DNA from 3 places in the Paenibacillus sp. KACC 21273 genome. Region 3 is predicted to be linked to each of the others. Evidence: predicted binding sites of a transcription regulator. Region 3 holds the regulator's gene; each other region holds the start of a gene.
The links. Region 3 encodes LexA, which represses DNA repair genes until DNA is damaged. Its sites were predicted from a motif close to CGAACATATGTTCG; they were not measured.
Positions count from the first base shown of each region.

Region 1: a site for LexA is predicted at 3,120-3,133, ahead of PQ460_RS15865 (DNA polymerase IV). Genes of this name have one in related genera too.
Region 2: a site for LexA is predicted at 5,185-5,198, ahead of PQ460_RS12035 (YolD-like family protein). Genes of this name have one in related genera too.

Region 1 covers NZ_CP117876.1:3,620,348-3,630,689, reverse strand. The annotation lists gene PQ460_RS15900 (HEAT repeat domain-containing protein) at 1-375, shown strand, start outside; gene PQ460_RS15895 (hypothetical protein) at 414-791, shown strand; gene PQ460_RS15890 (hypothetical protein) at 834-1,211, shown strand; gene PQ460_RS15885 (hypothetical protein) at 1,223-1,570, shown strand; gene PQ460_RS15880 (DUF6386 family protein) at 1,661-2,107, shown strand; gene PQ460_RS15875 (DUF6756 family protein) at 2,122-2,628, shown strand; gene PQ460_RS15870 (Imm26 family immunity protein) at 2,621-2,830, shown strand; gene PQ460_RS15865 (DNA polymerase IV) at 3,326-4,558, shown strand; gene PQ460_RS15860 (ferredoxin) at 4,773-5,015, shown strand; gene PQ460_RS15855 (L,D-transpeptidase) at 5,253-6,674, shown strand; gene PQ460_RS15850 (quinone-dependent dihydroorotate dehydrogenase) at 6,889-7,983, shown strand; gene PQ460_RS15845 (GTP diphosphokinase) at 8,036-8,860, shown strand; gene PQ460_RS15840 (DUF309 domain-containing protein) at 8,844-9,323, shown strand; gene PQ460_RS15835 (RsmF rRNA methyltransferase first C-terminal domain-containing protein) at 9,557-10,342, shown strand, end outside.
Region 2 covers NZ_CP117876.1:2,680,314-2,690,655, forward strand. The annotation lists gene PQ460_RS12015 (GGDEF domain-containing phosphodiesterase) at 1-517, opposite strand, end outside; gene PQ460_RS12020 (SDR family NAD(P)-dependent oxidoreductase) at 724-1,488, shown strand; gene PQ460_RS12025 (MATE family efflux transporter) at 1,601-2,932, opposite strand; gene PQ460_RS12030 (glycoside hydrolase family 127 protein) at 3,136-5,094, shown strand; gene PQ460_RS12035 (YolD-like family protein) at 5,277-5,528, shown strand; gene PQ460_RS12040 (MarR family winged helix-turn-helix transcriptional regulator) at 5,617-6,048, shown strand; gene PQ460_RS12045 (YhgE/Pip domain-containing protein) at 6,148-7,239, shown strand; gene PQ460_RS12050 (universal stress protein) at 7,411-7,839, shown strand; gene PQ460_RS12055 (rhamnogalacturonan acetylesterase) at 8,145-9,269, shown strand; gene PQ460_RS12060 (YojF family protein) at 9,570-9,914, shown strand; gene bshB2 (bacillithiol biosynthesis deacetylase BshB2) at 9,914-10,342, shown strand, end outside.
Region 3 covers NZ_CP117876.1:2,245,045-2,255,386, forward strand. The annotation lists gene PQ460_RS10160 (glycoside-pentoside-hexuronide (GPH):cation symporter) at 1-134, shown strand, start outside; gene PQ460_RS10165 (glycoside hydrolase family 127 protein) at 189-2,165, shown strand; gene PQ460_RS10170 (hypothetical protein) at 2,191-2,427, shown strand; gene PQ460_RS10175 (hypothetical protein) at 2,699-3,169, shown strand; gene lexA (transcriptional repressor LexA) at 3,293-3,919, opposite strand; gene yneA (cell division suppressor protein YneA) at 4,187-4,747, shown strand; gene PQ460_RS10190 (DUF896 domain-containing protein) at 4,916-5,116, shown strand; gene PQ460_RS10195 (methyltransferase) at 5,309-5,830, shown strand; gene PQ460_RS10200 (HAD family hydrolase) at 5,923-6,720, shown strand; gene PQ460_RS10205 (cupin domain-containing protein) at 6,821-7,360, opposite strand; gene metH (methionine synthase) at 7,579-10,342, shown strand, end outside.

The DNA.
Region 1 (10,342 bases), 1.4 Mb from region 3:
GTATCCAAAATAGCGAAACAGACGCTTATCCAATACACGTATATGTTAGATCGAGAACGATTGATCCAACTGGTGCTAAATTGTCCATTGTCCCATATTTCGCGCAATGCTCTTCGTATTCTGTTTGCTTTTGACTCCTGGCAAAGTTTAGATAGTTTATTGCGAATATTAGTCCAAACCGAGCATAGAATAGTAGAGCATACAGTGAATCATTTACTAGACAGTTGGATCACCAAAGCAAATTCTCAATTTCGAGCAGAACTTCCTATTGAAATGAAAAAACAGCTTTTATGCTATTTAGAGCAAAGTAAGAATGTATTGGGTCAAGGTAAGCATCGTACTCTGGAATGGATTATTCAACTGGATAGCAAGTAATTGATGGCAAGAAGGCAATAAGAGTGGAGGAGTACAAAATGAATGAATTTCTTAGAGAGCAAAATGATCATCGGGATGGACGCTTACGAGCGATAGAAGTGAATCAAGCCGAGATTATTGCTTTTCAAAAAGCGATGTTGTACTTGAAATTTTCTTGTGAGGAAACAGATTCATTATTGTATGCTGGGAGCGATTCGCTCAATAGTCTACTTTATAAAATGATGAAAGCAAGCGATATGGCTGAGCTTGAAGCTTCTTTTTACAATAAAACGTCATCGGTGAATGAAGCATTTGTTGAACAAAAAGTAAAACGGCTGGAACAAGAACAACCTTATGTACAGCCACCGTCTCAAGAACAAGCCAACGAAATCATGAAGTCGTATATGTATCCATTTCTATCTTCGAATCAAACCTAAATTGTGAACAGATGTCATTCAATAAGAAATGAGGATGAACAAATGAGAACGATTACGTATAAGCATAGTAAAGCTGATGGACTACTAGGATATGAATTATTGCCTGCACGTTATGGTGAGAAGTGGGATCAGATTCAAGCCGATTCTGTGTTTATTTATGCCGGTGATTTTGATTATTTGATTCCTTATTTGAAAAAGCATTATCCTATTGTTGATCCAGTGACTAATGATCGGTATGGTTACTTTGATACCTCTGGTTTTAATCCGATAGCCAAAGCACTCTGGACCAATATATTAGCAGAAATGAAAGCTTATCAGACCAAAGATCGTGAGCTCAAAGCATTTATCCGCTCGCTGGTTACCTGGTTAGAGATTCAATTAGAATGGGCAGATGAGATTATTATTTTCGGGAATTTATGAGGTGAGTCATCGTGGGTTGGGAATACGGTATTCAATGTATAGAAGAAGATGGCATAAGTAAAGAACAGCAAGCCAGGCAGTTAATCGAGCAGTTGAGCCAAGCTTTGGTTACGTTAGATCTGGGTGATATGGTGATTGAGCAGGTAGACGATGGATTGGTTATCACAGATCCTTCTTATACAGATTGGCCAGATGTGGCACAGATTCAAGTGGAGCAGGCTGATCTAGCAATCGAATCTATAGCCGAAGGTGAAGTGTATATTTATTGTTTATTTCATCGACATGATGCACCTGTACGACGAATGATTGATACCATCCAAACAATTATTTCTATAGAAGATCAGTGGATTGAATTGTAAATGATCATAAAAGTGCTGGAAGAGATGAGATTGTAATCAGGATCAGATGTGTACATGATGAAATGAGTATAATTAAGGAGGAACGACCCAATGTCTAACCAAATTCAAGTGATGACAGATACAGCAACACTTTGTATTTATGACCTGCAAGCACTCAAGCATCGATTGGAAGATACATCAGATTGGTGGTCTATTCCTGAAGATGAATTGTTAGAAGTGAATCTAGGGAATATTGCTTTTCTTAATGTAGGCGCAGATGGATTATATACTATGCAACAGGTAGATGAGATCGAACAACCCGTAGTTCAATTATGGATCAATGTTCCTTCCGGTCAATTGTACGCAGGAGCAGCGGAAAATGTGACAGGGGGCGAGCTAGAACCAGAAGATGGGGACAGTGGACAATATATAACGGTTGAGCCAGGCGTATATCATTTGAAATTAGGACGAACACAGCAAAATATTGAATTTGCTTTGTTACGAACTGAACAGGCAACCGCTAAAAATCAGTTTGAAGATTTGATTCGTATTGGATAAGGAGGTCAGTATATATGTCTGGTCAACATTATGCTAGTACAAGGGATGAAATAGAACACCTCGTACAACACTATCGTATTCCAGCCCCTCGCTTTCACGAAGTAGGTAAAATGCAGTGGCCATCTATACTTTCAACAATCACACAAACGTTTATCATGTCTTCACATGCAGGAAGCGAATCTGCATTAATGCGAGGATACAATCATTTGCAAGAACCGCATGTAAGTTATCAGGTAGGAACAGAAGGGTACCGAGAGATTGCTAAACTGATTGATCGCACCGAACAAGTCTGGTTTCTCGCTCCTGAACGCTTTTATAGTGGTAAACAATATTGGGTGTATGAAGCTTATGTAGATGTGATTCAATGGATAATTGAACAAACAGGAATGACTGAATATTATATCGTCTCCAAAAAGCTACAATGGTTATTATGTGAGACTCATCATGAAGTCATCATCGGCACAGGTGAACCAATAAGTGGACGTATTCAGAAGCGCAAAAAGGAGCTAGACGATGTTTGAAAAAGCAAAATATAAAGCAGGCGATATTTTGGTCATTCCAATAAAAGACAATCGCTTGGCGATCTGTCAGGTTATTAGTGCTCTGTATGACCGATTTAAAAAGGTGTTTTCATTTGGTGTACTCTGTATCCAAGAGGATCAATTCTATCGCAGTGAGCAACATAACGACAGGTCGCCTGATGATTCCAGTGATCTGTATTAACAGTATAGATCGTGTATTCTTCTGCACAATTTGATGGACGTGTATCCCAGAATAGTAAGTCCTTTTCTCGACTTATCGCAAAAGGAGCTGCATATTCAAATAACGATTTTGATCCGTCAGACGCCATTGCGGCTTTTTGTAATACAACTTCAGCATCTAATATCTCATCGAATCAATTCCACCAATTGTAATATTGCGTTAACCACGAATTAGTATCATCTCCAAGTGGAATAAAGATTTGAAATGATCCACATAACTCTCCATATCCCAATGTCTATTTCAATAACTCCGAACATTTGTACTTATTTTTGCATCATATCATAGGCTAAATGAAACAGATACGATATAATAGAATAATAAGATATCTATTGTAGGCGATTCGGCTGATAGAGCATAATCCATAGGGTAAAGACTGCACAGGCAAGGAGGATGATCAGCTTGAGGCACCATGCCAATTACTACCCTGCCAAAGGAAGAGTCATTTTGCATGTAGATATGAATGCTTTTTATTGTTCTGTTCATACAGCAGAAGAACCGGAAAAATATCAAGGCAAGCCCACAGCTGTCGCAGGTAGTGTTGAACTGCGCAAAGGAATTGTGGTTACTTCTTCTTACGAAGCGAGAAAGCGTGGCGTGAAAACAGGCATGCTGGTTAGAGAAGCATTGCAGAAATGTCCGAATCTGATCTTAATTTCGCCTGACTTTTATTTATACAAACAATACTCAATGGCATTCATGAATATTGCGTATAGTTACACACCGATGTTGCAAGCAACGTCAATTGATGAATGCTACTTGGATATCACAGGTTCAAGTCAATTTGGCACGCCACCTCAGATTGCGGAACAGTTGCAACAACGGATCTGGGAAGAGTTACATTTACCTTGTTCGATAGGAATTGCGCCTAATAAATTACTAGCAAAAATGGCTTCAGATATGAAAAAACCTAAAGGTATTTCGATATTGCGTATACGGGATATGCCCAAGTTATTATGGGATAAGCCATGCGGACAATTGTTTGGCATCGGCGGGAAAACATCTGCCAAATTAGTAGATATGGGCATTCGCACGATAGGGCAACTTGCAGCAGCAGATGAAGCCAGATTAACAGCTAGATTTGGTGTAATGGGAAGCTGGCTCAAGCAAGCGGCAAATGGGATAGATCATTCGCCTGTAGAGATTGATCGGGAAGTCAGTAAGTCGATAGGGCATACTACAACATTGCCTGCTGATATTCAAGATCGTGACGATATCAGAAGAGTGATGCTTAATCTAAGCGATCAAGTATGTCGCCGATTGCGTCGTCAGAAATTAATCGCTCAGACGATTCAGATTACGATTCGCACACCTGATATGAAAACAATCACTCGCTCCAAGTCACTAGCTGTTCCTACAGAAACGGCGGATGAAGTGTATCGTGAAGCTTGTGCACTATATGATCGTCATTGGGGAGATCGTGCGCCTGTTCGATTATTAGGAGTGGCTCTTCAGAATTTACAGCCCAAAGAAGAAGCTGCTTTGCAAATGGACTTGTTTGATTATAATCGTCAGCCAGTCAAAGAGCAGTTAAATGAAGTAATGGATAAGTTACGCGATAAATTTGGTGAAAGTGCGATACTAACAGCAGGTATGTTAGGCAATGATCCTTCAGTCCTGATTCGTAATCACAAAATTAGAGGCACTTCATTGCAAAAAGATGGTATGATTTTGCCAGGCATGGAAGAATAATCAGTAAGTAATGATTCAATATTGATCTATATTGTTTAAATTTTAATCAATAATTGGATTCGTAGTACAGGTGTGTTACAATTTGTGTACTGGTAATTGTTGGTTATTCATTTGAAATAATATATCTTTTATATTATATTGTGAGTATATGTACACTGGTGTCAGTTCTTAAAAAAAGACAACTGGTAAGTAACGATAGGAGGCATATATAAAGATGGGGAAATATAGTTGGGTTGACAAAGATACATGTATCGCTTGTGGTGCTTGTGGAGCAACAGCTCCAGACATTTACGATTATGATGATGAAGGTTTGGCTGAAGTGATTTATGAAGGTGATGCTAACCGCGGTATTATGGCAATTCCAGACGATATGTTTGATGATTTGCAAGATGCTTGTGACGGTTGTCCTACAGATTCAATCAAAATTGCTGATGAGCCTTTCGCTCAAGCTGAATAAGTTTTACTAGTGTACTAAATAGAAGTACATGGTCCGATAAAAGGCGTTGCAGAGACGAAATGTGTCTCTCAACGCCTTTTATAATCTCATTTTGAAGTAACTTGAAGAAATACACAGATTAGCCGATATACATAGTATTGCATTATATTTTAAATATAAAATAGCTATCCCTAAACTGTACATACTATAGAGACAATATAGACTATTGGAGCGTAGTGTCCATGCTGGAGGTAATAAATGAAAAATCTACTCTATCTAAAGCGTTATGTCAAAATGCACCCCAACAACAGAATGGGCTGGTATTTGCTTGGCAAAGAATATGAATCCGATGGACAAATGGGTAAAGCTAATTACTGTTACAACAAAGCTGGAGATGTATATGAAGCTTTTGAACATAGTAAAGTGCCTGCGGATATTTTGAAAGATTATGAAGCTAAGCTTATGGAGATGGCTGAAAAAAGAGATCGCAAAATTCGTCGTTGGCGATATAGTGTGTTTGCTATATTATTACTGTTTTTAATCACGTTGCGTTCTGTAGAAGCTCCTCATGCCACAGATCAGACGCTTGCAGATCGTTCTTCTCAACATATTGCCAAGCCACCGACCAAAGTAGCATCAGCTACTTCAAAAAAGAAACCAGCAGATACGTTCAAAGGATACTCGGCTCCACTTAGCTTTACAGCAGAAGCTTCGCTAAACAATACCAATGCTTCATTGTCTGCTGTTTCTAAATATATGCGACAACAAATGTTAAAAACAGCCCCACAAGTTGCAGCAGTACTAGGTATGGAAAAGCAAGACGATTGGCTATTATGGACACCGAATATGCCTGTCTTGTATACGATGGCAGCCACCGATCAGCCCGGACAGATCGATCTTCAATCGTATGATCCCAAAGCATGCCAGTGTAAACCCGGAGAATTGGATCATTATCCAAATGAATCGGCGGCTTGGGTACAGCAACAAGAGCAGTTGGTTGTAATGAGAACAGCGATGATCAATTATATAACTGCCAAAGGAAATCTTCCAGAGCAAATGAATCAATTGGAAGCGCCTTTTCCAGGCAATTGGTTAGCAGGTAATTCGGATACGATGAACCAGACGTTTACCGCTTTAAAGAAGCTACAGAGCAGTGGCAGTCAAAGTACTGACGATAGCGGCAATACAATTGGAGACGAAGCATTCTCATCTACACTCGGGAATCATCCTTATTTTACAAAACCACTTGAAGTGATTGTCGATAAACAAAAGCATCGTTTAGCTATAGTTAGTGGATCGATTATTTTACGTAATTATGAAGTAGGGCTTGGTGGAAGTAAAACGCCCGAGGGTACTTTTCAAGTATCGATTAAAGTGATGAATCCAAATGGCAAAGCTAATGGAGAATTTGGTAGTCGGGGTATGCAGTTATCGGATACGAATTATGCTATTCATGGTACCAATGATCCTGATAGTGTAGGTCAAGATGAATCATTAGGATGCGTGCGGATGGATCAAGCCGATGTGGAGGAATTATTTGATATGATTCCGTTAGGAACAAAAGTAACCATTGCCAGTAATGTATTGCCAGGAGACACTTCTGTTCCCTCTGTGCGATTCCAGACAAAACGTACACAAGATCAGACAGATCCTTCACGTCATTATCACTGGTTAAATTAGGATCGTTCCTTGTAGCGACTGGATTGATTCATTATATACCGTTTGAGTTTATGTACACAGTGGACGCTCTTTTCAAATGAGAAGAGCGCTTTTCTTTTGTCCCCGAAAAGGATAAACTGGTATAGAGAATGATTTTACAGGTTAATAGATAATAATTCCTGCAAAATCATGCATAAAGGCTTTTTGCAAATGCCAGGAACGGAGTGAATGTAACTTGCTTTACCGCAATGTTTTCAAACCTATGTTATTTCGGATGGATCCGGAAAAAGCACATCACATGGTTATTGGAGGTCTGGGCGCGGGGGTGCGTATACCAGGCACATTAGCTGCGATGAAGTCGATGTATGGAGTGAAAAGTACACCCGATATGACGACTGAATTGTTTGGACTTTCATTTCCGAGTCCTGTTGGTCTTGCAGCAGGACTCGACAAAAATGCTCAGGCAGTTCCAGGATTGTCTGCGTCAGGCTTTGGATTTATGGAAGTCGGAACAGTAACGCCCAAAGCACAATCCGGTAATGAATTGCCACGTTTGTTTCGTTTACCTTCAGATGGAGCGCTTGTGAATCGAATGGGCTTCAATAATGAAGGGGCAGCTGCTATGGCAGGAAGATTACGTTCGTTATCTTCTAGACCTATTCCTATAGCAGTCAATATCGGTAAAAATAAAGTCACTGCAAATGCGGATGCAGCTAGCGATTATGAGACTTGTATTCGCACATTGTATCGATACGCTGATTTTTTTGTAGTGAATATCAGTTCACCTAACACACCTGATCTGCGTAACTTGCAACATGGTGATGAATTGAAAGATTTGCTTAGACTGGTAATGGGTGAAATGAAACGCCAGGCGAAGCAAAATGGCATTTCCAAATCTGTACTAGTCAAAATTGCACCGGATGTCAATGATAATGAACTTGAACATATGGTCGATACGATCGCTGCAAGTGGAGTAGCGGGTCTGATTGCTACCAATACCACATTATCCCGCGATGGATTAACTCATCAGCATGCAAGTGAAGCTGGTGGATTAAGTGGTAGACCGCTCACCAAGCGATCGACAGAGATTATTTCTCAAGTCTATCGTCAAACAGAAGGTAAACTGCCTATTATCGGTTGTGGAGGAATTTTTTCGGGACAGGATGCTTATGAGAAAATCAGAGCAGGTTCAAGTCTGGTCGAAATCTATACTTCATTTATCTATGAAGGACCGGAAGTGACCCGGAAGATACATATGGATATCCGGGAGCGTATGCTACGTGACGGATTCACACACATTTCCCAGGCAGTGGGAGCAGATCATCATTAATCCAATATACCCTCGACTCAAGGAAGAGGTCATAGACTGAGGAGGCATGAAGATGGACGGAAGAGACTGGGGATTATTCTTGCTTCCCTATGAGCAAGCGGTTGAAGAATTAAAGGTCAAGTTCAAAACAATGCGTGCAGAACTGAAAAAACGTCAGGAGTATGCACCGATTGAATTTGTAACCGGTCGTGTCAAAAAGATATCGAGTATTCTGGATAAAGCCAAACGTCTAGACGTACCGATGGATCAGCTTGAAACTGGAATCGAGGATATCGCTGGCATCCGTATCATGTGCCAATTTGTAGAAGATATTCGTTGGGTTGCCCAGTATGTACGTTCTCGCAAAGATTTAACAGTGTTATACGAGAAAGATTATATTACTAATTTCAAAGATAGCGGATACCGTAGCTTCCATATGATTGCTGAATATCCGGTACAGACCGCTTTTGGACAAAAAATGGTGCTTGCTGAAATTCAGATTCGTACACTGGCTATGAATTTCTGGGCAACGATTGAACATTCTTTAAATTATAAATACCACAATAGTCTACCTGATGATATTCGGAGCCGACTCAAAACGGCTGCGGAAGCAGCGATGGTGCTTGATAATGAAATGTCCAGTATTCGTGAAGACATTTTGTCAGCACAGAAGAGCTTCGAAGACGATTCCAGTATCGTCCATCGGATTCTGACCGATATCCATAAGCTATATTTCTTCCATCTGATTGTAGAAGCGATCGACTTCCGCAGGAGATTTGATGAATTATGGCAAGAACATGATTTTGAAGGGCTCAAAGAATTATCCAGCGATATCAAAGCCATGCTTCGAGCAGAGTCTGTCAAAGTAAGTGGAGAAGAAGATGAAAGCCAATTTTGAGCCACTGTATGTAGCGTATCTGGTCTACTTTAATCGGGATCGCGATTACTTTGAATGTCATGAAGTGCTGGAAGAATTATGGCTGGAAAAAGAGCGAGAACCGGTATATCAAGGATTGCTACAAATTGCAGTAGCCCTATTTCACTTCCGTAATGGAACAGTGAATCATACGTATAACAAAATCGCTGGTGCGATCAAGATGATGAAAAGCAGTTATCGTAAGTTACTGCCATATCAACATCATGCACTAGGGATAAATATGGAAAAGCTAATGGCAGATGTGAGATTGTATATTGAGCGACTAGAACATTATCAAGAACAACCTTTTGATTTCTATGACCTCAATATTGAGATCACTGATCCGTTATTACAAAAAGAAGTAGCTCAAGCGTATCAGACTATTCAACCGAATCTACCAATGCGCATGGGCTACGAACGAGGCCCCAAATCAAAAGAACTCTAGCGCTTGGCAAAATAAGCGCGACTCATTCAATAAAATAGTGATTTTTGCAAAGCAAAATATTTTACCTTAGCGCTTGGCAAAATAATCACATTAAATACACATCAAGCTTGCCGTAATGGCAAGCTTTTTGCTATGGATAGCTTTAAACTATGGTAAAATAAAATGACGTTTGTCTGGATCGATTCAGACAAGTGTATCTATTAACCACCCCAATTAAAGGAGAACGACCCATTATGGCTTTGCAACTCCCGCCGCTATTTGTGCAGCGGATGCAAGATTTGCTCGGTGATGAATTCCAGTCTTTTATAGACAGCTATCAAGAATCTCCCCATGCAGGTATACGCATCAATACACTCAAAATCACCGATCAGGATTTTAAACATATAACGCCATTTGCGTTGCGTTCGATCCCATGGTGTCCTACCGGATATTATGTAGAAGAAGGCACACGCCCGGGCAAACATCCTTATTACCATGCAGGACTTTATTATATTCAAGAACCTAGTGCGATGGCTCCTGTAGAAGCGTTAGACGTACAGCCGGGTGATCGGGTACTTGATCTATGTGCGGCTCCTGGAGGCAAGTCTACACAGATTGCAGCGGCTCTACGTGGTCAAGGAATATTGGTCACCAATGATATCAGCGCAGATCGTACCAAAGCACTTGCTAAAAATATGGAATTATACGGTGTACGTAACGCAGTTGTGTTAAATGAAACGCCAGAGCATATCGCAGAGCAGTTTGCAGGATTTTTCAATAAAATATTAGTCGATGCTCCTTGTTCAGGTGAAGGTATGTTCCGCAAAGATGAAGATATGGCACGCCAATGGGCGAATCATTCAGTCGAGCGCTGTGCGATTATGCAACAAGATATCCTGAATATTGTCGCTAAAATGCTAGCTCCGGGCGGACGTATCGTGTACTCGACCTGCACATTTGCTCCAGAAGAAAATGAGCGCAGTATCGCTGTATTTCTAGATCAGCATGCTGACTTTCAAGTGACTACACCGCGACAAGCA
Region 2 (10,342 bases), 440 kb from region 3:
TGAGATTATCTATATCAAACATAAATAAATACGCAGGGTGAGTAACAAACTCATACAAAAAACGTCGATTTAATAATTGAGTCAATTCATCATGGAAAGCATAATACTGCATTTTTTCTTTGTATTGATGACGTTCTTCATAGCTTCGAGTAATACAGACTAGATGAGTAATCGTCTGATTATCATTGAAAATAGGCGAGATAATGCTGTCTCCGCTTAACGTTCCTGTAGGTAACAAATGACCTTCATCAAAACGTACACTTTGCGCTTGTACCAGTACTTTAGAATATTTGTTATGCAAATACTGAGCCATTTCATACTGATTGCGTTCACTATAAAGATCGAAAAAGTTTTTTCCGATATCCTTTTTCGAGATTCCACTGAACAATTCTGCTTTTCGATTAACATAACAATATACAAATTGTCGATTTTGGACAGCCATAATATACACTAGATCTTCCATAGCATCAAAAGCTAACTTAAGAAGCGGATGAATCAGTGAATCTTCGCTATTCATTTAGGTCCACTCCTTTACCATACTGATCATAATCTTAAAATTATTTTTAATATATACTAGGTTTAATCGGTATGTATAGAGCAGATATGAAGAAAACGTTAACTTCTTTTTTTAAATGAATTGTTCCAAATTTGATTGTGTTCTTCTGAATAGGGGTATATTACTATAGATATGTGTATTTTAATCTGTATAAAGGAGTGTTATACATGGCACAAAAACTACAAGGAACAGTAGCATTGGTTACAGGAGCAAGTAGCGGAATAGGGGAAGCAACAGCTAAATCTCTAGCTGCACAAGGAGCAACTGTAGTCGTGGTAGCACGTCGTAAAGATCGTCTGGATCAATTAGCTACAGAAATTAGTGAACAAGGCGGTTCCGCTTTTGTTATTGAAGCAGACATTACAGATCAAGCCCAAGCTCAAAAAGCGATTGAACAAACAATCAGCAAATATAATCGTCTTGATATTGTAGTCAATAATGCAGGTGTGATGTTGTTGGGGCCAGCAGAGAATGCTCCTGCTGAAGAATGGGAACGCATGGTATCTATTAATGTGAATGGATTACTGCATATCTCTCATGCTGCTTTACCACACTTACTCAAAGCCGCAGAGCAATCTGATCGTCAGGTCGCTGACTTGATCAATATTAGTTCAGTTGCAGGTCGCCGTGCTGGTGCAGGTTCTGCTGTATACAATATGACTAAATTTGGAGTCGTTGCATTTAGTGAAGCGTTACGTCAAGAAGTAACAGGTCGCGGTGTACGTGTAGGATTGATCGAGCCAGGTGTAGTACAGACCGAGTTGTCTTCTCATGTACGTTCTGAAGTAATGGAAGATATGGGCAAACTATTTGGTAATATTACACCACTAGAAGCACAAGATATTGCAGATGCTATTGAATATGTGGTGACTCGTCCCAAACATGTGGCTATTAATGAAGTGTTGATTCGTCCGACACAGCAAGAATTTTAAAAATCTGTTAATAACATATATAATGTACCATATTTGTATAAAAATAGGCACCCTATTTATAAGGTGCCTATTTTTGCTATGTTGTTATGCATTTCTTTTACAAAAAGATAGATTATTGATCAGGAATAGCTTGCAGTAATCGGGGCAGACGGATTAATAAAAATACACTTCGTCCCAGACCGAATGCGATAAAAGCTAACCATAATCCATGATTACCATATATCGGTACAGCTATCCAGAGAACTACTAGAAACAATACAAACGAAATGATCATCGAATTGCGAATAGGAGCTGTTACAGATAATCCTGTAAATAAACCATAGAACACCAGACCTGCACCTGTAACTAAAGGAAATAATAATAACCAGAAGCTATATTCATTCGCAAGTGCAATCGTGGCCGCTGAATCTGTAAATAATCCTAATAACGGTTCATGGAATATCCAGTAGAGTAGCACAATGAGTACAGCGGGTAGAAATGAGCTGTACCACGACCACCGAATGGTCTGCCGTAACAGCAGTGGATTACGAGAACCTCCAGCTTGTCCAGCGTAGATACTACTGGCATTGGCAAAGCCATCGAAAAAGTAAGCCATAATATAATGGACTTGCAATAAGATCGCATTAGCTGCCAGCATTTCAGGTCCAAAAGAAGTACTATTCGCTGTAAATATATTGAACATAGCCAATAAGCAGATTGTACGGATAAATAGATCACTATTTACACTAATCATACGCCGCAATGCTTCGCGATTAAACACGCCTGCTTGAGAGATCGATCCCCATTTAAAATAAGGCGAGCGCCAGATCAATACAATTCCGAACACCAGACCCGCTATCTCTGCAATCAATGTAGCAGAAGCTACACCTGCGACTTGCCAGTGGAACACATGTACAAATACAATCGCCAGAATCATATTAAGCACATTAATACCGATCTGCAAAAACAAAGTCTGTCTTACATGTGCCATACCAATAAGCCAGCCTAGAATAACATAATTAAGCAATGTAACCGGAGCGCCCCAGATACGAATATGAAAATAAATAGAAGCTTGCTCACGAATATCAGCACCCGGTCTGATCCATGCCAGTACTCCTTGCAAAATAGGATACTGCAACACAATAAAAAGGACACCAATAAGGATCGCAATAATAGTAGGGCGTACCAGTTCAGAAAAGCCCCGTTCTAATTGTCCGGCTCCTTTGGCTTGGGCTGCAAATCCAGAAGTACTTACTCTCAGAAAGCCAAATAGCCAGTATAACGTATTAAAAATAAGGGTACCAATCGCAACGCCACCTATGTAAATACTACTTGATAAATGACCAACAACAGCGGTATCTACAGCACCAAGTAAAGGAGTAGTAACTGTAGAAATAATTAACGGAATACTCAAAGCAAGATAACTACGATAATGTAATGGAGTAGAAGATTGTAATGGTTTCATACTTTTGTTATACCATAAATTAATCGAAATAACTACGATTAAACTATAACTCTATGTAGTGATCTAATTTATAGATGAAATGATTGTATATCGTTAACAAATGTGATATTAATTAATGATAACATAAACAATTATTTTGAAAGCGTACTCATTTTAAAGTGAAATCATATCCAATAGAACCTATCTAAAGGAGAGAATACTTAATGTCTACTGTAAATAAAGTGCTCAATACGGTTACACCTAAAGAAGTTCGTATCGTAGATGAATTTTGGACAAAATACAATGATCTGGTGCGTCAGGTAGTAATTCCTTATCAGTATGATGCTCTGCATGACCGTATTGCTGATGCTGAACCTAGTTATGCTATTCAGAATTTTGAAATTGCTGCTGGTCGCAAAGAAGGACAATTTAACGGCTTTGTTTTTCAAGATACAGATGTAGCGAAATGGATTGAAGCGGTTGGCTATTCGTTAATGACTCATCCTGATGCAGAGTTAGAGCGCTTGACCGATCAAGTGATTGATCTTGTTGCAGAAGCACAGGGTGAAGATGGCTATCTGAATACATATTTTACAATCAAAGAACCGGATAAGCGCTGGACCAATCTAGCCGATTGTCATGAACTATATACCGCCGGGCATATGATTGAAGCAGGAGTTGCTTATTATCAAGCAACAGGTAAAAAGAAACTGCTGGATGTGGTCTGCCGTCTAGCAGATTATATTGATACTGTATTTGGAACAGGTGAAGGTCAATTACGCGGATATGATGGTCATCAAGAGATCGAACTTGCGCTTGTTAAATTGTACCGTCTTAAAGGAGAACAACGGTATTTGCAATTGAGTCAATTTTTTATTGATGAGCGTGGACAACAACCTAACTTTCTAGAACAAGAATGGGAGCAACGGGATCGGATTAACTTTTTTGTAGGTAAAACAAATGACATCAATCTTCAATACAGTCAGGCACATGTGCCGGTACGAGAGCAAAAAGAAGCAGTAGGGCATGCTGTTCGCGCGGTCTATATGTACACAGCGATGGCTGATCTTGCTGGATTAACAGGAGATACCCGTCTTTATCAAGCATGTCAGACTTTATGGAACAACATGGTACACAAGCAAATGTATGTGACTGGAGGGATCGGTTCTACCCATCATGGTGAAGCATTCACAATCGATTATGATCTGCCTAATGATAGTGGATATTCGGAGACTTGCGCTGCGGTAGGAATTGTCTTTTTTGCGCATCGGATGTTGCAGATTGAAGCCAAAGGCGAGTATGCCGATGTGTTAGAGCGTGCACTTTATAATACAGTGATAGGCGGAATGGCGCAGGATGGTAAGCATTACTTTTATGTGAATCCATTGGAAGTATGGCCGTCTGCTTGTCATCATAACCCAGGCAAGCATCATGTGAAGCCTGTTCGTCAGAAATGGTTCGGTTGCTCTTGCTGTCCTCCTAATATTGCACGTCTTGTAAGTTCATTAGGGCAATACATCTACAGCACCAATCAAGATACGATCTATACACATCTTTATATTGGTGGCGAAGCAGAGTTAACAGTTAGTGAGCAATCGGTTGTGATCCAGCAAGAAAGTGGATATCCATGGAATGGGGCAACACGCTTTTCATTCCAATTGGAACAACCACAATCTTTTACATTGGCTTTACGTTTACCAGGTTGGTGCAAAAAAGCTTCGCTAACGATCAACGGTGAGTCTATTGAATATCAATCACTTGTACAGGATGGATATATCTATATTCAGCGAGAATGGTCGGTAGATGATCGTGTAGAGTGGAATATGGAGATGCATGTGCAAGTGATTCATAGCCACCCTAGATTGCGCGCTGCTTCTGGCAAAATCGCTTTACAATATGGGCCACTGGTCTACTGTCTGGAGCAAGCAGATAATGGAGAATTAATCTCTGCACTATCCATTGATCCAGCGCAATCATTAACGACACGATTTGATGCTGAATTGTTAGGTGGAGCTGTGGTGATCGAAGGTATAGCGACTCGTGAGCTGACCAGTGATTGGGATGACCATTTGTACCAAGACAGTCCTCCTACCATTCAGGAACAGCCTTTTACAGCGATTCCTTACTTTCTCTGGGCGAATCGTGGTGAAGGCGATATGGCTGTCTGGATTCGTAAAAACTAACCACATAACCCAAGAGGTACGATATATTAATGTCGTGCCTCTTTATTTTGCAGAAAATCAGATGAAAAAATGTCAAATTATCAAAAAAAGCGAACGTTTGTGCTTATTTTTTAGTGTAAACTATTGTATCGATATCAAGTTAAATGTAAAATAGAATAGAGAAGTGTAAAGGGGGGTTTATTTTGGCTAAAGCAAAGGTAGCAAAACGTCCAACACGGGATGAATTTGCACTAGAAGAAATTGGTAATCAACTTACTGAAGCCTATCAAGAGAAATCGGAAATTTTGCTGACAGTGTGGGGTGCAGAAGAACCTGTACGCGGTCAGATTGTAAATATGGATCCACGTACAGGTCGAGTACATGTACAATATGAAGAAGAAGTAAACAAAGTGAAATTTATGGATATCATGGGTGTAAACTATCCAAGAGATTAAATAAATACCTTTGACAAATCTTTCATAACCAGAATATACTAGCATAGTCGATAGTCGGCTATGCTAGTATTTTTTTAGGAGGATAATCATGCCATTTAATCAAGAGCAGAACCCGTTAGGTTTGTTATTATCTCGAACCTATTTATCCTATAAGAAAAAAGCATCTCATTTATTACTTGATTATGATATTACTCCAGAGCAATTTGGTGTACTTAATAATCTGGTCAGTCATGATGGTATCTCACAGAAAGCATTAGCAGAATTAAATTCCAAAGACCAGACCAGTATCGGCAAAACATTGGATCGTCTGGAAAATAAAAAATTGCTCACACGTACGGTTGATCCTTCAGATCGCCGGGCAGTATTGCTACATTTAACAACAAAAGGGCACGAATTAATTCAGCAGACCAAGCCCATTATGCAAGAAGTGGATGATGAGATTAACGCATTGTTCACGCCGGAACAAACCAAGCAATTTATTGCGATGATCAATCAGACGTTTGAACATTTATCCCGCTGATTTTGTCAGCTGGATATTTTTTAAACTAATACATGCACAACCATTTATATCCTATGCATGTATTTAAAAAAAAGAGAAAAGATAGTTGGAGGAAAACAAATGACTGTATTCAAAACGTTTAAAGATTTTTTAGGGATTACACAGACCAAAGTAGGGATTGTGTTTTCTATTTTTGTACCTTTGGTATTTTTATTATTTTGGATGACTGGATATCATGGAGCCACCGAACGAGTAGATCAACTGGTTGTTGGAATTGTTAATGAAGATGGACAACAAGGCGAACGCATTGCTCAAGCGATCACTACAGGTGTTCCTTATCAGACCCAATCTTATGATTCATTAACTACAGCACAGCAACAGATGGACAATGGTGATCTAACGATGATCATTTCGATTCCGGCTCATTTTACAGAAAATGTCGCATCGAATGGAACGACTCAAATGAATTATTATATCAATCAAGGTAATTCCGATATTGCCAAATCGATCGTTCAAAGTTCTGCTACGCAAATTTCCTCTACGATTGGAGAACATGCTTTTGCAGATGTTCATCAAGAAATCGTCACCACTAATATTGTCAAAACACATGATATTTCAAATTTTGCAATTTCGATGTTGCCGATGATTTTAGGTTTCGTCACATATGTTGGTGTAATGACCATGAATATCCAATTAAATATTGCATCTATGATGTTAAAGCGTGATCATAGTAAGTGGCAGATCTTTTGGGGCAGACAGATATTACTGCTTGTGATCTCTGTAGTCGCTTCATTCGTGATTACTACAGTAGCATCGCTATTTGCAGATACGGTTGCTTCGTTCTGGCAAATGTGGAGTTTTCATCTGTTGGTCTATATTTCTTGTATTGCTGTTACACAGATGGCATTCGCTTTATTCGGCAATGTCGCGCCATTATTCAATGTTGCGCTGATCCCGCTTCAGTTGATGACAGCCGGAAATATTATCCCCGCTGCTATGTTATCTCCTTTATATCGAAATATAGGATATTTTTTACCGGCTCCGAATGCTATACAGGGCTATTTAAGGTTAATTTATAGTGGGGCTTCTGTTTCCTCATTTGTGATTCACTTACTATGGATTGCTATTGTTACTTTTGGAATCACATGGATTCGTACAGCGCTGGTCAAGCCAGCTTCAAGCCCTATAAGTCATCCGGCAGGTAGCCACTAAGCTGAAGGGGAAGGCAAGTCTACAGCAAGACATTTGGTCAGATATTTGCTTTGCAGAAATCAACTATGATTTTTATCCAAAAAAAGCATCTATATTGCCAAATGTTACGGCGCACTGAATAAGATTTTTGCGTATCAATGATCTGTACTATTCTAAAAGGAGGCGTTAACCATGTCATTATCACACATTCTCGTTCCTTATGATGGCTCAGAACACTCTCAAAAAGCGTTGGAAAAAGCAGTCGGTCTGGGAATAGAGCTCAACGCTCAAATTGAAGTATTGTATGTGGATTCGACTTCTACAGAAATCTTAGAACAGCCGTTAGTGATTCCTACTCATGAACTGGAATCTTATTTTGATCATGAAGAAGAGGATGTACGCCTTAACCTTCGTCGCTTGATCTCAACCATTCCGAATGCTCAAGCTACTGTTATTCAAGGAAGTGCAGGCAAAGGTATCGTTAAGTACGCTGATCGTATTGAAGCCGATCTTATTATTATGGGTAGTCGCGGATTAGGGACAGTGAGTGAATTCGTAATGGGTAGTGTTAGTCATTATGTAACGCAACGTGCCAAATCTCCAGTAATGATTGTGAAGTAAACAAGTTAGATGCAATAACTTATAATTAATTAATTAATAAATAAAGATAGATAGCCAATATCCTGTTCCTTTGGGAGAGCAGGATATTTGGCGTATCGTTTTACTTTGTAATTTTATAAGATTGTAAAGTATCTATATTCTTATACCGACTATTTCTAGATTTTGATAAATGATATTTTGATCGATATAAAGGATAATTTCTTTTGCCAGACGAATAAGTAACATAGTAATGAAAACGTTAACATTTTAGAGGAGGATGGATAATGAAAAGCAAATTTCGAAGCAAATGGAGCACAATAAGCTGTATGTTGTTGGTAGGAGCACTAATAAGTACATGCTGGGGACAATCATCTTCTGTACACGCTTCTGCAACCGCTTACAAATTTGATTTTGGCGCTAATGGTGTTACATCAGGATATACAGGCGTTCAAGCTTCGACTGCGTATAATGCTTCTACAGGATATGGATTCAATACACCTGCAAATATCAAAAATGTATCTGCTTCAGGAACAGGCATAGGCAGCGATGCTGTTCAATTTGTAACATTCGGAACGAAAAGTAATAATACATTTAATGTTGATTTGCCAAATGGATTGTATGAAGTGAAAGTAACGCTCGGCAATACTTCTCGTTCTAGTGTAGCAGCAGAAGGAGTATATCAGCTTATTAATATGACAGGTGATCTTGCCACCGATCAATTTCAGATTCCGATTACAGATGGTCAGCTTAACCTATTAGTAACAGAAGGCAAAGTAGGAGCAGCATTTACATTAAGCGCATTAGAGATTACTCAAGTCTCTACTAATCCTACAACACACCCTACGATCTATGTAGGCGGTGATTCGACAGTAGCTAACTACTATCCTTTAGCCAATAGTGTACAGGGTGGATGGGGACAGATGTTATCTAAATTCATCAACCCAAATGATTACCTGGTACGTAATATGGCATCCGGTGGACAGATTGCACGTGGATTTCGTGATGATGGACAGCTTGAAGCAATTTTGAAATACATCAAACCGGGCGATTACTTTATAGTACAGCTTGGTATTAATGATACGAATGTCAAAAATAATACAACAGAAGCACAATTCAAAGAGATTATGCGCGATATGGTGAAGCAAGTCAAAGCCAAAGGAGCAACTGTTATCTTATCTACACCTCAAGGAAGAGCTACAGACTTCAATAGTTCAGGCGTTCATAATGCAGAAGGTCGTTGGTATCGAGCAGCTACCGTTGCACTAGCGCAAGAAGAGCAAGTGCCGTTAATCGATCTTAATGTACTCAGTTCTTCTTATTTCACTTCAATTGGTGCGAATGCAACACTTGCTCTGTATATGAATGGGGATACATTGCATCCTAATTATGCAGGTGCTACGGAATTAGCTCGTATTGTAGTAGACAATATGAAAGCTCAAGGATTGTACTGATTGTGTAGTCGTCGTATTGATTATTAGCGATAATGTATGATTCGATGATTGTATTTGTTGTATTTAATAAGCATAAATAAAAAAATCACCTGACCCTTCTTCGTTTGTTAACGTAAAAGGGTTTGGGTGATTTTTGGTGTAAGGATGTTGATACATAACTAAAGAAATTATAGTATAATACCTTAAGTATTGCTATGAAGTACTTTGAAAGGTAGACTATATACGATTAGCCTTTTAATGTTATGAATAACTTAATCCGATCTTTGGCTATAAAAGATCAGACCTGATGGAGGATATATTATGTTACTTATCGAACCAACTTTGATTCAACAACGAATCGATGATCTACAAGATCAAGATTTGTATATTCATTTGGAAATGACCACTGGAGCATATGCGGCTCATCTGGATAGTACGAAGCATCCAGCAGCAACCTTTATCAGCAATGCGACGTTGCGTTATATTCATGGCTCTATCTCTGGTGAAGGTCCTTATCGTGTAGGGCTCAAAACAGAGCTAGGTTGGGTGTATTCCGAAGGATTAACCCATTATGAAGAAACTGAGCAAGAGCGTCTTATTCTAGCCGGTCATGATACTCAAGGTAAATTAGTAGTTGCCTTGCAACTAAGTAAGGAGCCTTTCTAATGGACAATAATAAAAAAACAACATTCTCTCTTATTCCTGCTGATTCTCGTATCCTTGTCGTATTGCCACATCCTGATGATGAGGCATTCAGCTTATCCGGTACCCTTGCCAAACATATTGCTGGCGGAGGTCAAGTCACCTATGCTTGTCTAACTCTTGGTGAAATGGGACGTAATATGGGGATTCCTCCTTTTACAAACCGTATCGGATTGCCTACTATTCGTAAAGGCGAATTGGAAAAGTCTGCACAAGCGATCGGTATTCAAGATTTGCGTATGCTTGGTTTCCATGACAAAACGATTGAATTTGAAGTAAAAGAAGTACTAGATGGTACTATCTACGATATGATCGTTGAACTCAAGCCTGCATTGATCGTTACATTCTCTCCAGGGTATAGCGTTCATCCAGACCATGATGCTACAGGAGCG
Region 3 (10,342 bases):
TCTGGTTGCCTGCTATCGTATTTGCACTGGGAATTATCCCGATGTTATTTTATCGACGTTTTGAAAAAAATGAAGGTTATATTCGCAGACAGTTGTTAATTAAAGAACACCATGCTGAACCTCAAGTGAAATAAATATTCGGTTTATAGACGATCATAGAGTATCTACCATAGGAGGAGAGACATACGATGTCATTACATTTACAATCACTTACAATTACAGATCAATTCTGGTCTCATTATCGGGAGCTTGTCCGTACAGAAATGATTCCTTATCAATGGAATGTATTGAATGATAATGCTGATATTACGATCGAAAAAGAAAGAAATGATAACAGTATTCCGTCTGAAAAAAGTCATGCTATCGAAAACTTCAAGATTGCTGCTGGATTGAAGCAAGGTAATCACTATGGTTGGGTATTTCAGGACAGTGATGTATACAAATGGCTGGAAGCGGTGGCTTACTCATTATCTATTCATGCGGATACTGAATTACAAGAATTGGCTGACGGGGTGATTGATCTTATTTCTTTAGCGCAAGAAGAAGATGGTTATCTCAATACTTACTTCTCTATTGAAGAACCAGAGCGCAGATTCAAGAAGTTGGCTGAAAGTCATGAATTGTATTGTGCAGGTCATTTTATCGAAGCAGCAGTTGCTTATTATGAATCCACTCATAATGAAAAAGCGCTCCAGATTGCTTGCCGATTAGCGGATTGTATAGATGCTTCTTTTGGCAAAGGAGAACATCAGATTCAAGGATACGACGGTCATGAAGAAATAGAGCTGGCGTTGACCAAATTATATTCATTAACAAAAGAACAACGTTATCTGAATCTGAGTCGTTATTTTCTGTATGAGCGAGGAACCGATACTACCTTTTTCGCCAGACAACAGACAGAAGACACAGGAACCAAACCAGTTATAGCAGGCATGAGTCATCGTCCACTAGAGTATTATCAAGCCCATCAACCGATTTTGGAACAACAGACCGCAGAAGGGCATGCTGTTAGACTTGTCTATATGTGTGCAGCTATGGCAGATGTTGCTTTATTAGCAGGCGATACCGCAATGTTAGAAGCTTGTCGTCTCCTTTGGAAAAATATGATTACCAAACGTATGTATATCACCGGCGGTATAGGATCAACAGTAGACGGAGAAGCATTTACACTGGATTACGATTTGCCTAATGATACGATGTACTGTGAGACATGTGCTTCGATCGGATTGATTTTCTTTGCTTTTAATATGCTCAAAAATGAAGCACGTTCTGAATATGCCGATGTGTTAGAGCGAGCATTATATAATACAGCTATTGGCGGTATGGCACTGGATGGCAAACATTTTTTCTATGTGAATCCGTTAGAAGTACGTCCAGAGAACAGCCGTAAAGATCCGGGAAAAAGTCATGTGAAATTTACACGCCCCGAATGGTTCGGCTGTGCTTGCTGTCCACCGAATCTAGCAAGATTATTAACTTCACTTCATAAATATATATATATGGTTCAATCAGAGCAAAAAGCGATATATACGAATCTATTTATTACAAGCACAGCAACATTAGAGATAGATCATCACAAAGTACAGCTTGAACAAACAACGAATTTACCGTGGGAAGGTCATGTTTCGATTGTAACACAGACAGAACAACCAACTGCTTTTACATTGGCGCTCCGATTGCCTTATTGGGCAGATGCTTATTCATTGATAGTCAATGGGGAGCATATAGAAGCGGAAAACATTAACGGATTTCTACACATTGATCGTGTATGGCAGTCTAATGACAAGATCGAGTTTATTTTACCGATGGAGATCAAACAATATACAGCACATCCGTTAGTCAGAGCAGATATTGGCAAAGTGGCTATAGGACGTGGTCCATTTATTTATTGCGCTGAAGAAGTAGATAATGGAGAGCATTTGCATTTAATTCAGTTAAATAAAGATCAGACCTATCAATATACATTTGATCCACAGTTGCTAGGAGGCATAGGTACGATCGATGTAGAGGCACGTAAAAGAATCATTACTTCGCAGTGGGAAGATGTATTATATGCTTCTCAAGCAGCTACCACGTATGCTCCTACAACATTACGACTTATTCCTTATTATTGCTGGGCTAACCGACAATCCGGTGAAATGCGTGTATGGCATAACCAAGCATAATCAACACTGAAAAGGAGAGTGCCTGATGAAATCAAAAATGAGAATAGATCCTGAGAAATTTGCGTATACTGTCATTTCAAGTTATTCATCAGATAAAGATAATGCCGAAGCAGTGGCTAAAGACCATCTAGGTGTATTTTTAAATGCTTATTTTCTAGCTGAAAAGTTCAATACACTTGAAGCCCAATTGGCTGAAAAAGCAGAAAGTAAAGATTTCAAAGCATTACTTGCCAAACTAATGGATACAAAGCTATTTGGATAAATGTAGCTTACTATTAAAAATATAAGATATTTAGTGATTATTTGGAATTAAAAGGTATAAATTTCCTATTATTAGCTCATGATGAAGAAATCACATAATGAATAAGAGGAGTGAAGTTAGAAATCAAATAAAAAACTAAAAGTATATCAGCAAAAAGTACCGTATTCAGCTTGTATAAAAGGCATCTAATAAGTAGTAGAAGGTTAGATAAAGACGTTGCAATTTGGGTACTCAATATGTTCAGTCATTACAGTTAAAGAAGATAGCAATTATGAGTTGGATTGAATCTGCGGTAATACGTGCACAGGAAGAGAAAGCAGAGAACGCAAAAGCTTTTTCATATTCTTTAAAAATTCATGAGCATTTTTTAGAATATTGTGAAAATTTATGGATGAAATTTTCTACCATTTTAGAAGAGATCAAAAAACATTTTAAAGAAGATTGCAGTATTCAGAAAGATGAAAATCAACTGGTTATTACAATTGCACTCGTTGTCATTACTATAACTGTAGTTAACAAAAATGTACGTGAACATTATTATGGAGAAGCTGATCTCAAATACAAATGCTCTCATGATTCTGGAAAACCTAAACTTGCGGTAGAATTATTGTACTTGAATCCAACAGAGCATCCTGTATGGATGTACAAAGTTCTACAAGGCAAAGAAGAGATTGAAGTTGCTTTTAGTGAAGTAGAAGCCGAACATGTAATTAAAACTGCATTGTGGAGATATGTAGAATAATGAAATTGTTCTGAATCTAAATAAATTAAATTAAATTATTCTCGTATAAATAAGAAAAAAGACCGCTACTAGAAAGTAGCGGTCTTTTTCTATCTTCTATGAACTGTAACGTACAGTAGTGATTTAGTGCAAGTTACGGAACAATCCTACAACTTTACCCAAAATCGTAACATGTGTCAGACGAAGTGGCTGATACATTGGATTTTCTGGTTGTAGACGAATATGATCTTTTTCTTTGTAGAACGTTTTGACAGTTGCTTCGTCGTCTTCTGTCATGGCTACAACAATATCGCCATTATCAGCGGTCTGTTGTTGACGTACAATTACGTAGTCACCATTATAGATTCCTGCTTCAATCATACTGTCTCCAACTACAGAAAGCATAAATACTTGTCCTTCACCTGTAAAATTCTGTGGTAGAGGGAAGTAATCTTCAATATGTTCTGTAGCTGTAATCGGAACACCGGCGGTTACTTTTCCAATAATAGGAACACGAGATACCGTTTGAGCGAAAAGAATATTACTTTCAGACTCTTCTTGACCCAACAACTCGATGGCACGAGGTTTGGTCGGGTCGCGTCGAATCAGTCCTTTTTTCTCCAAACGATCCAGATGACCATGTACAGTAGAACTAGAAGCAAGACCTACAGCTTCACCAATTTCACGTACAGATGGCGGGTAACCTTTAAGTTTGACTTCATTTCGGATAAATTCCAAAATGGCCTGTTGGCGACTTGAAACTTTTGACATACCTTATCAACCCCAATGCTAGTAACGTTTGGCAAAATTATAACATAGAACTACCGTTCGTACAAACATAAGTTCTAAAATTTGTATATTTATTTTGTTATTCATTACTTTTTGTAGTCTATTCATCGTATAAGAGACAGAATCTATAGTCTAAAAGGTGCAATAAAAAACACGAACGAAGGTTCGTAAAAAACTATTGAGTAAAACATATGTTCGTGTTATAGTGAATTTAAGAAAACAAGAACAAATGTTTGGAGCGTGATGACAATGTTAAAATATACTACATATCGTAGCATCCACAATCAATCTGAAGATGGTGAACAACAGATTGATACATCTGGATCAGATATACATCATACATCAACAAGTTATTCGGAGAAACAATCACAGCAAGCAGCTATTCATGCCACACGAGCGGACAAAGATGTAGTAGTGGATGAGTGGACATATTTGCCGAATGTGCAAAAGATACGTAAACCAGCTCAACCTAAAGGCAAAAAAACATTACGTCAAAAAACGCTACATCTTATTCAAAGCACAGCCCAAAAAGTGAAGTGGAAATCCGGCGGACGTTTAATGGTATGTTTTGTGTTTGCAGGTGTATTATTATACGGTGGAGTAATTCATAACTTTGTAGTAGCAGACAAAGTAGAAGGTCCTGCACAAAAAGTTGTTGTTCATTCAGGGGATAGCTTATGGAGTATCGCTAGTGAATACAAATCAGCCCAGACAGATACACGTGACTATATCGCTGAGATTCGTAGTGAGAATCAATTGACTACAAGTGAGATTCAAGCAGGCGATGTTCTCGTAATTCCTTACGATTGATTTACATGTTCTCTAAATATATTTATTGTATAAGCGATATTACTAGATAAGCATATATACTCATTAATAGGATGAAAGTTTGTTAAGATCTGTTGATCTTGACAAGCTTTTTTTTACATGTCAAAGTTAGTGATGGTCACAAGATGATTACTTACATGGAGGTTAGTTATGGATATCGATACACTCATTGCACGTATTAATGAATTAGCTCGTAAGAAAAAAAGTTCAGGTCTTACAGCCGAAGAAACTGTAGAACGTGACGAGTTACGTGCTATTTACTTAAATAATATTCGCAGTAATTTCCGTCAACAACTAGATACAATTGAATTTGTAGAAGATACAGAACAAGCGGATAATACCAAAAAATAGTCAGCACTAGAATCATGTAACAGCTTTAATAAATACAAAGAAGTGAACTAACTGAAGGGTGCTCTAGCTGTTATTACAGAGAGCATCCTATTTTGCTATGGAAATTTAGGGCTTGTTCTGGCATGATAAGATAGAACAAAGTCTTCTGCTTTTGTTGTAAGGCTTACATTATCTATTAGGGGGAAACAAAGTATGTCCCGTTCCTGGGAAAGGCAAGTTCGACGCAATTCAAAGCAAGTTAATGCTGCACGTAGAAAGCAAGGTCAATCTTCTATCGGTGGCAAAACCAGTATTTCCGAATATACAGCGTATAAAGGAAGAAACATTGTTTTTCCAGCTGCTCTAATTATATTGGGAATTATTTATGCAGTGATGGGTATTATGTATCCAACAGCTGATGGTTTTAGCGTGATCTTTATCGTTACTGTAGCTTTGTACATTTTACTTGGCGTAATGCTTTATTTCCGCAAACCGTACTTGAAAATTGGCAGAGATTCATTGATCACTACCAAATTTAATCGTGATCGTCTGATCTCTTCTTCTCAAGTAAAAAGTATTCGCCTTCAAAAAGGATATGTAGTGATTGAACATAGCTCTAAAGGTGGAAGCTGGGTATTCTCACGCACATTAAACCGTTATGATACAGATGCAATGAGCGAGCATTTACGCACATTTGCTGCACAACACAAAATTTCGATTCAAGAAAAAGCTTAAGCTTTTTGGAGATCGATCGTTATATATGCTATCTAATCTAAATATCTATTATCATAATTAAAGTCATTATGATCGTTGAGGAGGTACAGGCAGTGAGTATTGAAGCGGTTTTGTTTGATCTAGATGATACGTTATTATGGGATGAACGCAGTATAGAAGAAGCTTTTGCAGAGACATGTCTTGTGGCTGAGCGAGCGACAGGTGTTGATCCTATAGCTTTGGAAGAAGCAGTACGCCGAGAAGCGAGAGCACTGTATGAATCCTATGAGACTTTTCCTTTTACACAATGGATTGGAATTAATCCGTTTGAAGGCTTGTGGGCTCAATTTTCCGCAGGCGAACAACCTGAATTCCGTCAATTGCAGAAGATTGCACCGACATATCGCAAAGAATCATGGCGTAAAGGTCTAAGTGCAATGGGGATCGAAGATGAAGCTTTAGCACTCCAACTGTCTGATCGATTCGTACAAGAACGACGTAATCGTCCGCATATCTATGAAGAGACATTTCAGATTTTGGATGAATTACAAGGTAAGGTCAAGCTATTGTTGCTTACCAATGGTTGTCCGGCGTTACAACAAGAGAAGTTAGACGGTGTACCCAAGTTAGCTCCTTATTTTGATCAGATCGTTGTATCCGGTGCATTTGGTAAAGGTAAACCTAATGCAGAGATTTTTGCACATGCACTGGAATTATTGGATGTGAAGCCAGAGCAAACGTTGATGATCGGAGATAAACTGACTACAGATATCAAAGGTGCATTAGCAGCAGGAATCAAGTCGGTATGGGTGAACCGTAATGGTAAAGTCAACGATAGTGAGATTAAGCCAGACTACGAAATTACACGTTTAACCGATATTCATCAGATTACGGCTCAGTTGGTATCATAAACTATATTTTCACCAAATGAGTTCTTAGCCCTATAACTAAAAACATAACAAAAAATCCCTTGTCCGAGTAGATCGGTAAGGGATTTTGTTATTTCTATCATTAAGCTTTTTGGAAAGAGTTGTCTTCGAAAGGAACAGCGATCCAACCGTCTGTTTCTACAAACAAACGAACAGCTACAATTTTACGATTTTCAACCAGTGTAAAGAAGTGAGGTGTATTCTCAGGTACAGAGATAACATCACCTGGTTCTAATTCAACATCAAAGTATCCATGCTCAGGGCTTTTGATAATAAAAATACCATTACCTGATACAATCGCACGAATCTCATCTTCGGTATGGGTGTGAATTTCTTCAAATTTAGCTAATTTAGCTTCCAGATCAGGTGTAGATTCAGATAAAGTGATCACGTCCCATGTGCGGTAACCACGACGTGCTGAAAGGTCTTTGATTTCTGCTTCGTACGTATCTAAAACCGCTTGTTTTTGCTCATCTGTCAGTGTGAAGTTATCTTGCAATTCAGGAGCCAATTTGGAAGCATCCCATTTTTCATATACAACCTCATGTTTGTTCAAAAACTCCAGAACCTTGTCATCTCCAGCAATTCGTTCATTGGTATTTCTAATTCTGATTTCAGCCATCGGATTACCCTTCTTTCAATGTTTTTATGTTGTATTATAAAAGAAAAAGCGTTTTTTGTCGATACTTTCATTCAAACTTCATCTTATAGTTTAAATAAAAAATCTTCACTTTTATAATTACAAGTATAATACACTTATACATCACAAATAAGATTCTTTTCTAGTTAAAAGGTTTCTGTTAAACTAAAGCCTAACGTTTTGCGGGGAGGATCGAATAGATGAATAAGCCTGACCTACAAGAAAGACTTGAACAGCGTATTCTGATTTTGGATGGCGCTATGGGGACGATGATTCAACAAAGAGATTTAACGGCAGACGATTTTGGCAGTGATGATCTAGACGGTTGTAATGAAATACTGGTTCTAACACGTCCAGATGTTATTCAAGAAATTCATGAGCAATATTTAGCTGCTGGTGCAGATTTGATAGAAACGAATACATTTGGTGCTACCTCAGTAGTACTGGCTGAATACGATATTCAAGATCAAGCACGTGAATTAAATCTAGCAGCCGTTAAGCTTGCCCGAGCAGCTGTTGATAAATACAGTACAGCTGAACGTCCACGTTATGTTGTAGGTGCTATGGGACCTACAACCAAGACATTGTCTGTTACAGGCGGAGTCACTTTCGATGAACTGGTAGAGAGTTATCAGGAACAGGCAGTAGCTTTGATAGAAGGCGGCTCAGATGTACTTCTATTAGAAACCTCGCAAGATACACTGAACGTGAAAGCAGGTAGTATCGGTATCCGTAATGCGTTTAAGCAGACAGGAATAGAGCTGCCTTTGATGATATCCGGTACAATTGAGCCGATGGGTACAACGCTTGCCGGACAAAATATAGAGTCTTTTTATATTTCATTAGAACATTTGAACCCGATTTCAGTAGGCTTGAATTGCGCGACCGGACCAGAATTTATGCGTGATCATATTCGTTCATTGTCTGAAATGGCAGGAGCGGCTGTTAGTTGTTATCCCAATGCAGGCTTGCCTGATGAAAATGGGAATTATCATGAATCTCCAGAATCGTTAGGACGCAAAATGGCAGCTTTTGCTGAGCAAGGTTGGCTCAATATAGCAGGAGGCTGTTGCGGAACAACACCGGATCATATTCGTGTTATGGATGAATTATTATCTCAATATCCACCGCGCGCGATGATCGGTACACATCCACCTGCTTTGTCAGGGATAGAACCTGTTTATATTGAGCAAGACAATCGTCCTTATATGGTAGGAGAACGTACCAATGTTCTCGGTTCACGTAAATTTAAGCGATTGATTGTAGAAGGTAAATATGAAGAAGCATCTGAAATCGCTCGTGCTCAAGTAAAAAATGGTGCACAAGTCATCGATGTATGTGTACAAGATCCCGATCGTGATGAAACGTATGATATGGAGAAATTTTTAGATTTAGTCGTCAAAAAAGTTAAAGCTCCATTAATGATCGATACGACAGATGTAGCTGTTATTGATATCGCTCTTCGTTATTCGCAAGGGAAAGCAATTATTAACTCAATTAACCTTGAAGATGGGGAAGAAAAGTTTGAAGATGTGACCCCGCTTATCCATAAATACGGTGCAGCTGTAGTTGTAGGGACGATTGATGAACGAGGACAGGCGATAACAGCGCAAGATAAGTTAGAAGTCGCTAAGCGTTCGCAACAATTGTTAGTGAACAAATACGGACTCAAAACAGAAGATTTAATTTTTGATCCGCTTGTATTTCCTGTCGGTACAGGAGATGAACAGTATATTGGTTCTGCCAAAGAAACGATAGAAGGTATTCGCTTAATTAAGGAACAAGTTCCAGGTTGTCATACAATTTTGGGGATCAGTAATATATCGTTTGGTTTACCTGAAGCAGGACGTGAAGTATTGAACTCTGTATTTTTGTACGAATGCACCAAAGCAGGTCTGGATTACGCGATCGTCAATACCGAGAAATTAGAACGGTATGCGTCTATTCCTGAACATGAGCGTCATTTAGCAGAGGAATTACTTTATAATACCAATGATGCTACATTAGCTGAATTTGTAGCTGCTTTTCGTAATAAAAAAGTAGAAAAGAAAGTGCAAGATTCTAATCTTACGTTAGAAGAACGGCTTGCTTCTTATGTGGTAGAAGGAACCAAAGAAGGTTTACTGCCTGATTTGGAAAAAGCATTGCAAAAATACTCGTCACTCGAAGTCATCAATGGCCCGCTGATGGCAGGGATGGAAGAGGTAGGACGACTATTCAATAATAATGAGCTAATCGTAGCTGAAGTATTGCAAAGTGCCGAGGTTATGAAAGCATCTGTTGCTTATCTGGAACAATTTATGGAGAAAAATGAATCGTCTGTAAAAGGTAAGATTTTACTGGCAACTGTCAAAGGCGATGTACATGATATCGGTAAAAATCTCGTCGAAATCATTTTATCTAATAATGGTTATAAAATTATCAATCTAGGCATCAAAGTCCCACCTGAACGTATTATCGAAGCGTATCGCAATGAAAAAGCAGATGCGATAGGTCTATCCGGTCTTTTGGTTAAATCTGCTCAGCAAATGATTACAACTGCGCAAGATTTACGTAGTGCAGGAATCGCTATTCCTATTATGGTAGGTGGAGCAGCGTTAACACGCAAATTCACCAAGAACCGGATACGACCGGAATATGAAGGTTTAGTATTATACGCCAAAGACGCTATGGATGGTCTGGATATTGCCAACCGTCTTATGAATCCTGAAAAGAGAGCGATTATTGAAGCAGAAGTGGCGGCTGAAAATGAGATCGATACAGCGGTAGCGGTGGAAGTAGCACCATTACCTGTGTTAACTCGCGCAGTTAAATCGGATATTGATCCGAATATGCCGATCTATCTTCCACCTGATCTGGATCGCCATGTATTGCGTAATTATCCGCTTAGTCATATTTTACCGTATGTGAATATGCAGATGCTTCTTGGACATCATCTAGGACTCAAAGGATCGGTAGAGCAAT